Regions from separate parts of the Streptomyces sp. NBC_01546 genome, predicted to be linked through region 2. Evidence: riboswitches for the same ligand, from Rfam matches in the RefSeq annotation. Region 2 holds a riboswitch; each other region holds the start of a gene.
What was found. A riboswitch is a leader RNA that binds a small molecule or an ion and turns the genes downstream of it on or off. The one in region 2 is predicted to bind cobalamin.

Region 1 (4,615 bases), 5.2 Mb from region 2:
TCGACGTCGGCGTGGTCGAGCCCGAGGGCGGTGCGCGGGTTCCCGAGGTGGACCTGGGGGGTCAGGGTGACTCGGGTGCCGGGGTCGAGGCTGCCGTGGGTGACGGCGAGGAGCCGGCGTACGACGGTGTCCGGGCCGTGCTCGGCGTCGGGGAGCACGGGGCCGATCACGGCGTGCACCCCGGGGGCGTCGAGTCCGTACGTACCGGGGCGCAGGGAGCCGAGCGAGCGGGTCAGCACGACCCGGTCGGCGGCGGTGGAGTGGACGCTCAGGCGCGGACTGCCGGGCAGCGGGCGCCCGGGCTGGGGCCGCAGGGCCACGTCGGCGGCGTACCGGCCGGCCGCGACAGCGGCCACGGCGGTGCCCAGGAGGGTGGTGGTGACGGCCGCTGCCGTCGCTGTCGCGGTACGCACTGCTCCAGTGTCGAGGCGCGGGCTTCGGCGGGCCACCGGAGGCGATCGTTCCGACGGTCGCCGCGGGCGAGGTGATCTAGCTCTCTTTCGATGCCCCGGAGGGGGCGGCCGATCAGCCAGAGGTCACTCGCGGAGGGGTTCGTTCACCCTGCTTTGACGTGCATTTATCTGGATAGCTACGACAGAATCGGGACGAATGACCTGATCGCACCCCAGGTGGAGACACCATTAAGCCCGCATCAGTTCACCTTCCGTTCATCCAGGTTGCCTACGGTCGCCGAGCCACTGACGTCAAACAGAAGCCTGGGTAAATGGAGCACATAACGCTTCTCCTCGGGATCGTGATCATCACCGCTCTCGTGTTCGACTTCACGAACGGTTTCCACGACACAGCCAACGCGATGGCTACCACCATCTCGACTGGCGCCCTCAAGCCCAAGACGGCGGTGGCCATGTCCGCCGTGCTCAACCTCGTCGGCGCGTTCATGTCCGTGGAGGTCGCCAAGACGATCTCCAAGGGCCTGGTCAACGAGGAGGGCATCCAGCCAGAAGTGATCTTCGCCGCCCTGGTCGGCGCGATCCTCTGGAACCTCGTCACCTGGCTGGTCGGCCTTCCCTCCAGCTCCTCCCACGCCCTGATGGGCGGCCTGATCGGTGCCGCGGTCGCCTCGGCCGGCATGGGCGCCGTCAACGGCAGCGTCGTCGTCACCAAGGTGCTGATCCCCGCGATCGCCGCGCCCCTCGTGGCCGGTCTGGCCGCGATGCTCGCCGCCAAGGTCACGTACAAGCTGGGCAACAAGGTCGGCGAGAAGACCTCCGCCAAGGGCTACCGCGCCGGTCAGATCGCCTCGGCCAGCCTCGTCTCCCTCGCGCACGGCACCAACGACGCGCAGAAGACGATGGGCATCATCACTCTGGCACTCGTCGCCGGAGGCGCGCTCGCGCCCGGCTCGAACCCGCCGGTCTGGGTCATCGTCTCCGCCGGTATGGCCATCGCGATGGGCACCTACCTGGGCGGCTGGCGCATCATCCGCACCATGGGCAAGGGCCTGACCGACCTGCAGCCGCAGCAGGGCTTCGCCGCCCAGACCTCGGCCGCCAGCGTCATCCTGGCCTCCTCCTCCCTCGGCTTCTCCCTCTCCACCACCCACGCGTGCTCCGGCGCGGTCATGGGTGCGGGCCTGGGACGCAAGGGCGGCGTGGTCCGCTGGTCCACCGCCACCCGCATGTTCATCGCCTGGGGCCTGACCCTGCCGGCCGCCGCCCTCGTCGCCTCCGGTGCCGAGCTGGTCATGCGCACCGGTGACGTCGGCGTCGCCGTCGTCGCGGTGTTCCTGGTCGCCTCCTGCACCGCGATCTGGTTCATCTCGCGCCGCCAGGTCGTCGACCACCACAACGTCAACGAGGTGGAGCCGGCCGGCGCCGAGGAGCCGGGTGTCGTCACCACGGCCATGGCCGCCGTCACCGTCCCGCCGACCGCCGCCGCGGCCGGTACGACCGCCGCCGTGACCGACGAGGACCTCAAGGCCACCATCCCGGCCGCGACCGCGACGCCTGCGGCTCCGGCCGCGGCGGTCTGACCCCGAGAACGACAGAGGAATCAGCGGTATGAAGATCGACTGGGAAGCACTCGGCTCCGTGTTCGGGGTCAGCCTCTCCGCCACCGTCGCCCTCGTGGCCCTCTTCACCCTGGGCCTGGTGGGCCTGTCCAAGCACGAGACCGCCACCGAGCAGGGCGGCACCGCCACCCTGGCCCGCAGCGGCGCGTACGCCTGCTTCGCGCTCGTCGCGGCCGCCGTGGGCTACGGGATCTACCTGATCGTCGCCTGACACGCACGTCACGCGTGAACGCTCCCTCCGGGTTTCCCCGGGGGGAGCTTTCGCATGCCCCGCCACACGTCCCGCCACACGCCCCACCGCAGCCCCGTCGCAGGTCAACGGCGAGTTGACGGGCGTTCGCGGTGCGTGGTGGACTGCGCGAGCCAATACGGCGGCATGGAGAGGAAGTCCGGTGCGAATCCGGCGCGGTCCCGCCACTGTCACCGGGGCACTCGACCGAGTGCGACCCGGGAGCCAGGAACTCTCGCCGCCGGACACGTCGAACCAGGGCGCGGACCCTGAGTGAGGACATACCTGCCACCATGCGTGCCGATCGCGTCTTCGCGTACGGCGTCACGGCGGGGCTGATCGGCGACCGGATCCTGGGGGATCCGCGCCGTGGGCACCCCGTGGCCGCCTTCGGACGAGCCGCCGCCGCCGTCGAGCGCGCCCTGTGGCGCGACGACCGCGCCCGGGGCCTCTTGCACACCCTGGTGTGCGCCGGGGGCGCGGCCGCCGTCGGTGCGCTGGGCGCCCGCGCCGTGCGCTCCCGGCCCGCGGCCGCCCGTATCGCCCTGACCGCCGCCGCCACGTGGGCCGTCGTGGGCGGCACCTCGCTGGGCCGGGAGGCCCGCGCCATCGGCGGCGCGCTCGCCGCCGGGGACGCCGAGGTGGCCCGCGAGCGGCTGCCGCACCTGTGCGGGCGCGACCCGCAAGCCCTGGACGAGCAGCAGATGGCCCGCGCCGTCGTGGAGTCGGTCGCGGAGAACACCTCCGACGCGGTGGTCGGGGCCCTGGTGTGGGGCGCCGTCGCCGGAGTCCCCGGGCTGCTGGCCTTCCGCGCCGTGAACACCCTGGACGCGATGGTCGGCCACAAGTCCCCCCGCTACCTGCGCTACGGCTGGGCGTCCGCCCGGCTCGACGATTTGGCGGGCTGGCCGGGCGCCCGGCTGACCGCGCTGGCCGCCGTACTGGCCGGACCCGACCGGCGGGGAGCCGTACGGGCCTGGCGCGCGGACGCCGCCGCGCACCCGAGCCCGAACGCCGGGCCCGTGGAGGCCTCCTTCGCGGGGGCGCTCGGCGTACGGCTGGGGGGCACCCTGGCGTACGGGGGGCGGGTCGAGCACCGGGCGGTGCTCAACGGCGGGACGGGGCGGCCGGTGGAGGTCGCGGACATCGAGCGGGCGGTACGGCTGTCGCGGCAGGTGACCTGGCTGGCGCTGGGGGCCTGTGTGGCGGCCCGGATGCTGGTCTCGCGCACATCACGGAGGGGGCGCGCATGAGCGGCGCGAAGCGCGGCGGCGGACTGCTGGTCGCCGGAACCACGTCGGACGCGGGCAAGAGCGTGGTCACGGCGGGCATCTGCCGCTGGCTGGCCCGCCAGGGCGTCAAGGTGGCGCCCTTCAAGGCGCAGAACATGTCGCTGAACTCCTTCGTCACCCGGGAGGGCGCCGAGATCGGCCGCGCCCAGGCGATGCAGGCCCAGGCGGCCGGCGTGGAGCCGACCGCGCTGATGAACCCGGTCCTGCTCAAGCCGGGCAGCGACCGCAGCAGCCAGGTGGTGCTGCTGGGCAAGCCGGTGGGCGAGATGAGCGCCCGCGGCTACCACGGGGGCAGGCAGGAGCAGTTGCTCGGCATCGTCACGGACTGTCTGGAGCAGCTGCGGGGCACGTATGACGCCGTGATCTGCGAGGGGGCGGGGAGTCCGGCCGAGATCAACCTGCGCCGGACCGACATCGTGAACATGGGCATCGCGCGGGCCGCGCGGTTCCCGGTGGTCGTGGTCGGGGACATCGACCGGGGCGGGGTCTTCGCGTCCTTCTTCGGTACGACGGCTCTGCTGTCGGCGGAGGACCAGTCGCTGATCGCCGGATATCTGGTCAACAAGTTCCGCGGTGACGTCTCGCTGCTGGAGCCGGGCATGGAGATGCTGCGTGGCCTGACCGGGCGGGCCACGTACGGGGTCCTGCCCTTCCAGCACGGGCTGGGCATCGACGAGGAGGACGGGCTCCGGGTCTCCCTGCGGGGCGCGGTGCGCGAATCGGTGGTCGCCCCTCCGGTGGGCGAGGACGTGCTGCGGGTCGCCGTGTGCGCGGTGCCGCTCATGTCGAACTTCACGGACGTCGACGCGCTCGCGGCGGAGCCGGGGGTGGTCGTGCGGTTCGTGGACCGGGCCGAGGAGCTGGCCGACGCGGACCTGGTCGTCGTGCCGGGGACGCGCGGGACGGTGAAGGCCCTCGCCTGGCTGCGCGAGCGCGGGCTGGCGGACGCCCTGCTGCGGCGGGCTGCCGAGGGGCGGCCGGTGCTCGGGATCTGCGGTGGTTTCCAGGTGCTCGGCGAGCACATCGAGGACGAGGTCGAATCGCGGGCGGGTGCGGTGGACG
Region 2 (4,615 bases):
TGGTCGGGGCGGGCGTTGGAGATGCCCAGGTGGCGGATCAGACCGGCCGTGCGGAGGTCGGCGAGCGCCCCGAAGTGCTCGGCGATCGAACCGGTCGTCTCCCGCCGGGGTACGCGCAGGTTGACCACGTCCAGGTTGTCCCGGCCCAGCTGACGGAGGTTCTCCTCCACCTGACCGCGCAACTGCCCGGGCTCGGCCCACCACCACTCGCCGTCCGGGCCGCGGCCAGGCCCGACCTTGGTGGTGATGACGAGGTCTTCGGCGTACGGGGCCAGCGCCCGGTTGATCAGCTCGTTGGCGGAGCGCAGCGGGGAGAAGTAGAAGGCGGCGGTGTCGATGTGGTTCACACCGAGCTCGACGGCGCGGCGCAGCACGCCGGTCACTCGCTCGCGGTCGCTGGGGGATCCGTCGGCGAGGTGCGTGAGGCGCATCGAGCCGAAGCCGAGCCGGTTGACGGGCAGGTCGCCGAGTTGCCAGGTGCCCGCGGCCGCCGCGGTGATCGTCTCTGAGGTCATCCGCCGAGCGTATCGGGCCCCCTGAGGCCTCATGGAGGTGCGTACGTGGAGGGCGCCGCCGGGCCGGATCCGATGTCGCGGCCCGGCGGCGCCGGTCAGTGGCCCCGCAGCCCCCGGTCCACGGCCGTCATCAGCTCGCCGTCGGCGGTGTCCGCGTCCAGAGACCAGAACATCGCCCCTCCGAGGCCGTGTTCGCGGATGTAGCCGGCCTTGGCGCGCAGCACCTGCGGGTCGTCGTACGTCCACAGGGTGGTACCGTCGAAGAGCCAGGCGTGCCCGCCGCGCCGGTCCCGGTGGACCTGGTAGGTCCCGGAATCGGACAGCTTCTTCAGCGCCTTGTAGTCCTCGTACCCCGCCGACCAGGTGGCGGGCGCCGGCCCGGTGGCGGGCTGCCCCATGCCGTCGCCGCCGCCGCTGACGCCCGTCCAGCCCTGCCCGTAGAACGGCATGCCCATCACCAGCTTGTGCGCGGGCGCGCCGCGCCGCCGCCAGGCGTCCACCGTGCCGTCCACGCTGAAGTCCCCGCGGGCGTAGAGCGCGGACTGCTGGGCCGTGGTGGACTCGCCGGAGACGTGGAAGTCGTAGCCCTGGAGGGTCACGAAGTCGAGGTCGCGCATGATCCGGCGGACGTCGAAGCCCGCGTCGATCTTGGCGGGCGCGGTCGGGACGAAGGCCGTCAGCTCGTACGGGGACTTCCGCTTCTGGCCGCGCGCGTACGCGTCGAGCTGCGTGCGGAACTCCTGGACGAGCTCGGCGAAGTTGCGCTTGTCCTCGGGCCGGAACTTCGTGTCCGCGTCACCGGCGGAGCCGGGCCACTCCCAGTCGAGGTCGATCCCGTCGAACAGCCCGGCGGCCGCGCCCGCGCCGCCGCGGGCGCCGTCCTGCGGCAGGTTGCCCTTGATGTAGAGGTCGATGCACGACTCGACGAACGCCTTGCGGGAGGCGGGGGTCAGGGCCGCGTCCGAGAAGTGCGTGGACCAGCTCCAACCGCCCAGGGAGATCAGCACCTTGAGGCCGGGGTGCTTGGCCTTGAGCTCACGGAGCTGGTTGAAGTTGCCGGCGAGCGGCTGCTCCCAGGTGTCGGCCACCCCGTCCACGGAGTTCTCGGCGTCGAGCGGGCGGACGTAGTCGGCCCAGGCATCGGCCTCGCCCGGCACGTTCCCGGTGAAGCACTTGCCCTCCGCGCTGACGTTGCCGAAGGCGTAGTTGATGTGGGTGAGCTTGTCGGCGGAGCCGTTCGCCTCGAGGTCCTGGACCTGGAAGTCCCGTCCGTAGACGCCCCATTGGGTGAAGTAGCCGACCTTCTTGTACGAGCGGTGGTCGCCGCCCGCCGTGTCGTCCTGCGCCGCGCCGGCGGCGGGGGCGAAGGCGGTCAGCAGGGAGAGGGAGCAGGCGGCGACGGCCAGTCTGCCGAGCATGCTGCGGCGCATGGGCTTCCTTTGCGGAGGCGGGAGCGGGGCGTGAGCGCGTGCGCGGTGCATGCCGGAAACTATTGGTCTGGACCAGAGTGGTCAAGGGGGTGGCGGAAACTCGCCTGCCGCGGGTGAAGGGGTGGCGGGAGGCTGCGGGAGGTTACGGGAGGCTCCACTGGCCGACGTCGTCGGCCAGGCCGCCGTTCAGGGCGAACTGGACGGCCGCCGGGACGGCGTCCTGCGGGAGCCGGAAGGTGACGAAGCCCTCGGCCGAGCCGCCGGGGCTGAGGGTGACGGTGTCGGGGAAGGAGGCCCCGGCCGTCGTCGGGCTGTTGAGGCCGGTGAACCGCTTCCCGGCGGTGTCCAGCAGGTGCGCGGCCGGCGCGGGGGAGTCCTTGTACACGGCGGTCCCGGTGTTCTCCAGCCGGAAGCGGACGGCAAGCAGCCGGGTCGAGGCATCGGGCGCCGGGCCCTCCGGATCGGCCGGGATCGCGGGGTCCACCACCTGTACCAGGGTGACGTCGAGCCGCTGGCCGGGCTCGTTCCCGGCGAGGGAGACGGTCTCGCCCGACCCGCCGGGGGCTGCGCCCAGCAGGGCCGGGCCGAGGAGGGCGAGCGCGGCCAGGGCGCCGCGCAGGCGGCGCCGGGGCATGGAGGCACCTGCGGATCCACCGATCACCCTGTCCACGATCCTCTCCCGCCGGGGGTCCCGCCACCCGCACGGTCACGCGACTTCCACCCGCATGACCCCGGAAATTGGTGGATCTTCAGGCTGCTCCGTGCCATGGTTGGTCCCACCGAAGGGGTGTAGCTCAGCTGGTCAGAGCAACGGTCTCCAAAACCGTAGGCCGCAGGTTCAAATCCTGCCGCCCCTGCCATCAGTTCATCGTGACGTGCCGTCGGGCCGGACCCCCAGGGTCCGGCCCGACGGCACGTCAGGCCACTGCCTCTGGCAGACTGGCCCGCGTTACCCCAGGCGGTGCAGGACAGGAAACCGGTGCGATTCCGGTGCGGTCCCGCCACTGTGACCGGCTCGTCCCCCGTGGGGGAGGCCGGGAGTCAGACACTGACGCACCGCCTCTGCTCGCTCCTTCACGTCGACCAGGGGACGCGGATCCCCCGGAGAGGCTCTGCCATGTCGCGTTCCCGCGCTCGCGCCGTCCTGCGCGCAATCACCCCCCTCGCGTTCCTGATACCCCTGGCCGCCTGCGCCGGTTCGCCCGCCGAACGGCAGGCCAAGGCCGCGGGATCGTCCGCCGAAGCGCCCGGGTTCCCGTACACCGTCACCAACTGCGGTCTCAGCAGCACCTACCAGACCCCGCCGCAGCGTGCCGTGACCATGAACCAGCACGCCACCGAGGTGCTGCTCGCCCTCGGCCTGGAGGACCGGATCGCCGGTTCCGCCTACCTCGACGACGCCGTGCTCCCCGCCTACCGGCCCGCCTACGACAAGATCAAGGTGCTGGCCAAGGAGTACCCCTCCAAGGAGATCCTGCTCGGCGCGAACCCCGACTTCGTCTACGGGGGCTACTCCAGTGCCTTCGACAAGGGGCAGGGCCGCGACCGCGAAGGTCTGGCCAAAACCGGTGTCAACACCCGGCTCAACGTGGAGAACTGCGCCGGGGGCCCGGTCGGCCTCGACCAGCTCAAGACCGAGATCACCGAGGTGGCGCGGACCTTCGGCGTGCCCGAGCGCGGCGCGAAGCTCATCGAGGACGAGCAGCGCCGCATCGACACCGTGACCGCCCGGGTGAAGGACAAACCGCGGCCGTCCGTCTTCGTCTACGACTCCGGCGAGGCCTCCGCCTTCACCGCCGGGGGCGACGGCATCGGCAACCAGATCGTCTCCCTCTCCGGCGGGACGAACGTCTTCGCCGACCTCAAGGACACCTTCGGCGACGTGTCGTGGGAGAAGGTCATCGAGCGCAAGCCCGAGGTCGTCCTCATCTACGACTACGGCAGCACCACCGTCGAGTCCAAGAAGCAGCGCCTGTTGAACGACCCGGCCCTCGCCGAGGTTCCCGCGATCAAGAACCGGCGGTTCGTCGTACTGCCGCTCTCCTCGGCCGTCCTCGGGGTGCGCGTCGCCGACGCCGTCGAGTCCCTGGGCCGCGAGCTGCACCCCGACGCAGCGTGAGGCGCCGCCGGACCCCGGCCGTCCTCGTCCTCCTCGCCGCCCTGCTGGCGGCGTCCGCCGTGGCCGGGCTGGCCCTGGGGCCGGTACGGATCGCCCCCGGCCAGGTCCTCGACATCGTGCTCGGCGGCCTGACGGGCGAGCGGCGCACCGGGGCGTTCGCCTCCATCGTGTGGGACGTCCGGACGCCGAGGGTGCTCCTCGGGGCCGTCGTCGGCGCCGGGCTCGCCGTGGCGGGCACCGTGCTCCAGGCCCTCGTACGCAATCAGCTCGCGGATCCCTTCCTGCTGGGGGCGTCGTCCGGGGCCTCGGCGGGAGCCGTCCTCGTGATCGTCTTCGGCGCGGGCGCGGGCGCGGGCGCGGGCGCCGGTGCCGGTGCCGGTGCCGCGGGTGTCGCGGGCGGGCTCGGCGTGCCGTTCGCCGCGTTCGCCGGGTCGCTGGGCGCGCTCGTCGCCGTCTACGCCATGGCCCGGCGCGGGGGAGCCATGACCACCGGCCGGCTGATCCTCGCCGGCGTCGCCGTCCAGTACATCCTGTCCGCGCTCACCAGCCTC
Region 3 (4,615 bases), 520 kb from region 2:
GGCGTACACCCAGCTGCTCGTCCGTACCTGCCACAAGCGCGGCGCCCACGCCGTCGGCGGCATGTCCGCCCATGTGCCCGGCAAGGACCCCGAGGCCGACACCGCGGCCCACGCCAAGGTCCGGCTCGACAAGGAGCGCGAGGCCGAGGACGGCTTCGACGGCTCCTGGGTCGCCCACCCCGGACTCGTCCCCGTCTGCCGTGAGGTCTTCGACGGAGTGCTCGGAGAGCGCCCGCACCAGCTCGAGCGCCTGCGGCAGGACGTCCACGTCACCGCCGCCGAGCTGTTGTCGGTCCGGCGCACCAGCGGTCCGCCCACTCCCGAAGGCATCCGCGCCAACGTCTCCGTCGCCCTGCGGTACTTCGACGCCTGGCTGCGCGGCAGCGGAGCCGTCGCCCTCGACGGCCTCATGGAGGACGCCGCCACCGCGGAGATCGCCCGCGTGCAGCTCTGGCAGTGGCTTCGCCACGGCACGGCCGACCGCGAGAGCGTTCGGGAGATCCTCGCCGCGCAGTCCGCCGCGCTCGCCAAGGAGCAGCCGGACGCTCTGGTCGCCGAGGCGCGCGCGGTCCTCGAGCGCACGGCCCTCGAGCGGGACCTGCCGGCCTTCTTCACCCCCGATGCGTACGCCCGCCACCTGGTCACCCGTCGAGAGGAACGCTCATGAGCACCGCCATCCACCGGGTCGGCATCGTCGGCGGCGGCCAGATGGGCGCCGGGATCGCCGAGGTCTGCGCCCGCGCCGGCCTCGACACGGTGGTCTGCGAGGCCGATGCCACCGCGGCCCGCGCCGCCCGCGAACGCGTGGCCGTCTCCCTCGAACGCGCCGTCCAGCGGGGCAAACTGGACCGGCTCACCGCCGAGGACGCCCTGGCCCGGCTCGTCTTCTCGGGCAGCCTCGACGACCTCGCCGACCGCCAGCTCGTCATCGAGGCCGTCGTGGAGAACGCGGAGGTGAAGGGAGAGGTCTTCACGGCCCTCGACAAGATCGTCGAGGACCCTGCGGCGATCCTCGCGACGAACACCTCCGCCATCCCCGTGATGCGCCTGGCGATGGCCACCGGCCGCGCGGACCGCGTGGTGGGCCTGCACTTCTTCAATCCCGTACCCGTCCTGCCGCTGGTCGAGATCGTCTCCTCGCTGCACACCACCCGCGAGACGACCGAGAGGGCGGAGGCGTTCGCCCGCGACACCCTGGGCAAGACGGCCGTCCACTCACAGGACCGGGCCGGGTTCGTCGTTAACGCCCTGCTGGTTCCCTACCTGCTCTCGGCCATCCGGATGGCCGAGTCCGGTTTCGCGACCGCCGCCGACGTCGACGCGGGCATGGAACTGGGCTGCGCCCACCCCATGGGTCCGCTCAAGCTCGCCGACCTGATCGGACTGGACACGGTCGCGGCCATCGCGCAGTCGCTGTACGAGGAGTTCAAGGAGCCGCTCTACGCTCCGCCCCCGCTGCTCCAGCGGATGGTCCAGGCAGGGCTGCTGGGCCGCAAGAGCGGCCGCGGGTTCCACCCGTACGACCGGCGCTGACGGGGGAGCGGCTCGCGGTGCCCCACGTCACCGTCCGGGATGCGAGCCGATGTACCCATCCTCCAGGACCTGCGCCTACGCTGACCCGCAGCAGCTGGTTCGCCCCCGTCCGCCAGGCGGGATGCGTCGTAAGAGGGAACCCGGTGGGAATCCGGGACTGCCCCGCAGCGGTGAGCGGGAACGACCGCCGTCATACGCACTGGGCCCGGACGGGTCTGGGAAGCGACGGCCAGTAGGTGTCTGCCCGAGTGGCAGACGTGCCCGCAAGTCCGAAGACCTGCCCGTTGCCCGCGCACGCACAGCCGTGCGCGGACATCCCGGTGACCTCGTGGGCGGGTCGGCGTAAAGATCTCGGACGGCCGTACCGGTGCCTCGCGCCCGGCGGACCGTCCGGTCGGCCACCCCTTCGCGCCTCGCGTCCCGTCACCGGGACTCATGGAGACACGCTCGCGAAGGAGAGTTCCGTGACAACCGAGTCCGCAGCCGCGGCGGTACAAGCCACCGTGTACGGCTACCCCCGTCAGGGGCAGAACCGGGAACTGAAGAAGGCCGTCGAGGGCTACTGGAAGGGCCGCGTCAGCGCCGAAGCCCTCCACGAGACCGCCGCACGCCTGCGCCGGACGAACTGGCGCCAACTGGCCGGCGCCGGCATCACCGAGGTCCCCACCGGTGACTTCTCGTACTACGACCACGTCCTCGACACCAGCGTCATGGTCGGCGCCGTCCCGGCCCGGCACCGCTCCGCCGTCGCCGCGGACGCGCTCGACGGCTACTTCGCCATGGCCCGCGGCACCCAGGACGTGGCGCCGCTGGAGATGACCAAGTGGTTCGACACCAACTACCACTACCTGGTGCCGGAACTGGGGCCCGACACCGTCTTCACCACCGATTCCGCCCGGCAGGTCGCCGAGCTGAAGGAGGCCCAGGCCCTCGGGCTCAAGGCCCGCCCCGTGCTGGTCGGACCGGTCACCTACCTCCTGCTGGCCAAGCCCGCCCCCGGAGTGGCCGACGACTTCCAGCCGATCACCCTGCTCGACCGGCTGCTGCCCGTGTACGCCGAGGTCCTCGCCGATCTGCGCGCGGCCGGAGCCGAATGGGTCCAGCTGGACGAGCCCGCCCTGGTCCAGGACCGCTCCCCGGCCGAGCTCGGCGTCGCCGCCCGGGCCTACCGCGAGCTCGGCGCCCTCCCCGAGCGCCCCAAGCTGCTGGTCGCCTCGTACTTCGACCGGCTCGGCGAGGCCCTGCCGGTGCTGGCGAAGGCACCCGTCGAAGGGCTCGCCCTCGACTTCACAGACCGGGCCGCAGCCAACCTCGACGACCTCGCGGCGGTGGGCGGAATCCCCGGCAAGCGCCTGGTCGCGGGCGTGGTCAACGGCCGCAACATCTGGATCAACGACCACGAGAAGTCCCTCGCCACCCTCGGCACCCTCCTCGGCCTCGCCGACCGGGTCGACGTCGCCGCCTCCTGCTCCCTCCTCCACGTGCCGCTGGACGCGGGCGCCGAGCGCGACATCGACCCGCAGATCCGCCGCTGGCTGGCCTTCGCCCGCCAGAAGACCACCGAGATCTCCACCCTCGCCCGCGGTCTCGCCCGGGGCACCGGTGCCATCGCGGCCGAACTCGCCGCCAACCGCGCCGACCTGGCCGCCCGGGCGAACTCCGCGATCACCCGCGACCCGGCCGTACGGGCCCGGACCGCGGCCGTCACCGGCGCCGACGCCCGCCGCTCCCAGCCCTACGAGCAGCGCGTGGACGCCCAGCGGGCCCGCCTCGGCCTCCCACTGCTGCCCACGACGACCATCGGCTCCTTCCCGCAGACCGCCGAACTGCGCACCGCCCGCGCCGACCTGCGCGCCGGACGGCTCGACGAGGCCGGTTACGAGAGCCGCATCGAGGCCGAGATCCGCGAGGTGATCGCCTTCCAGGAGAAGACCGGCCTCGACGTCCTCGTGCACGGCGAGCCCGAACGCAACGACATGGTCCAGTACTTCGCCGAGCAGCTCACCGGCTACCTGGCCACCCAGCACGGCTGGGTCCAGTCCTACGGCACGCGCTACGTGCGGCCGCCGGTCCTGGCCGGGGACATCTCCCGTCCGGAGCCGATGACCGTGCGCTGGACCGCGTACGCCCAGGCCCGGACGGCCAAGCCGGTCAAGGGCATGCTGACCGGTCCGGTGACCATGCTCGCCTGGTCCTTCGTACGCGACGACCAGCCGCTCGGCGACACGGCCCGGCAGGTCGCGCTCGCCCTGCGCGACGAGGTGAACGACCTCGAGGCGGCCGGTACTTCGGTGATCCAGGTCGACGAACCCGCGCTGCGGGAGACCCTGCCGCTGCGGGCGGCCGACCACGCCGCGTACCTGGCCTGGGCGACCGAGTCCTTCCGCCTCAGCACCGGCGGCGTCCGTCCGGACACCCAGATCCACACCCACATGTGCTACGCCGAGTTCGGCGACATCGTCGAGGCCATCGAGGCCCTCGACGCCGACGTCATCAGCCTGGAGGCCGCCCGCTCCCACATGCAGGTGGCAGACGAGCTCGCCGGCGCCCACTATCCACGCGAGGTCGGCCCGGGCGTCTGGGACATCCACTCCCCGCGCATCCCCTCCGCCGGGGAGGCAGCGTCCCTGCTGCGCAAGGGACTTGAGGCCATCCCGGCCGAAAGGCTGTGGGTCAACCCCGACTGCGGTCTGAAGACCCGCGGCTGGCCCGAGACCAGGGCCTCCCTGGAGCACCTCGTCGAGGCCGCGCACCAGGTCCGTACGGAGATCGCGACGGCCTGAGGCCGGCGCGGGCACGCGGGCGGGAGCGGGAGTGACCTCCCCGCTCCCGCCGTCCCGCGATCACTCGCGCTAGTGTGCGTATGTGAGCCTTCATGTCGTGATCGGATTTGGACCCGCCGGTGCCGCAACTGCTCGGCTGCTGGCCGAACAGGGCCATACGGTAAGGGTCGTCACCAGGTCGGGCCGAAGCCCGGAAGCCGGAATCGAACACGTCGCGCTGGACGCGACGGACCCGGAGCGGCTGACCGAAGCCGCGAAGGGCGCGGCCGCGCTCTACAGCTGCGCCGCGCCGCCCTACC

Region 1: it holds a riboswitch for cobalamin, as region 2 does, so the genes downstream of both, OHA89_RS27990 (cobalamin biosynthesis protein) here and OHA89_RS04570 (ABC transporter substrate-binding protein) in region 2, are expected to answer to the same signal.
Region 3: it holds a riboswitch for cobalamin, as region 2 does, so the genes downstream of both, metE (5-methyltetrahydropteroyltriglutamate--homocysteine S-methyltransferase) here and OHA89_RS04570 (ABC transporter substrate-binding protein) in region 2, are expected to answer to the same signal.

Annotation. Positions count from the first base shown of each region.
Region 1 is NZ_CP109379.1:6,115,930-6,120,544, reverse strand. It holds gene OHA89_RS28005 (S9 family peptidase) at 1-413, opposite strand, end outside; gene OHA89_RS28000 (inorganic phosphate transporter) at 725-1,993, shown strand; gene OHA89_RS27995 (hypothetical protein) at 2,022-2,243, shown strand; cobalamin riboswitch at 2,374-2,517, shown strand; gene OHA89_RS27990 (cobalamin biosynthesis protein) at 2,555-3,514, shown strand; gene OHA89_RS27985 (cobyric acid synthase) at 3,511-4,615, shown strand, end outside.
Region 2 is NZ_CP109379.1:910,276-914,890, reverse strand. It holds gene OHA89_RS04590 (aldo/keto reductase) at 1-515, opposite strand, end outside; gene OHA89_RS04585 (glycoside hydrolase family 18 protein) at 611-1,945, opposite strand; gene OHA89_RS04580 (hypothetical protein) at 2,088-2,579, opposite strand; tRNA gene OHA89_RS04575 (tRNA-Trp) at 2,729-2,805, shown strand; cobalamin riboswitch at 2,875-3,017, shown strand; gene OHA89_RS04570 (ABC transporter substrate-binding protein) at 3,063-4,064, shown strand; gene OHA89_RS04565 (FecCD family ABC transporter permease) at 4,061-4,615, shown strand, end outside.
Region 3 is NZ_CP109379.1:1,425,958-1,430,572, reverse strand. It holds gene aceB (malate synthase A) at 1-667, shown strand, start outside; gene OHA89_RS06945 (3-hydroxybutyryl-CoA dehydrogenase) at 664-1,533, shown strand; cobalamin riboswitch at 1,663-1,812, shown strand; gene metE (5-methyltetrahydropteroyltriglutamate--homocysteine S-methyltransferase) at 1,998-4,316, shown strand; gene OHA89_RS06935 (NAD-dependent epimerase/dehydratase family protein) at 4,399-4,615, shown strand, end outside.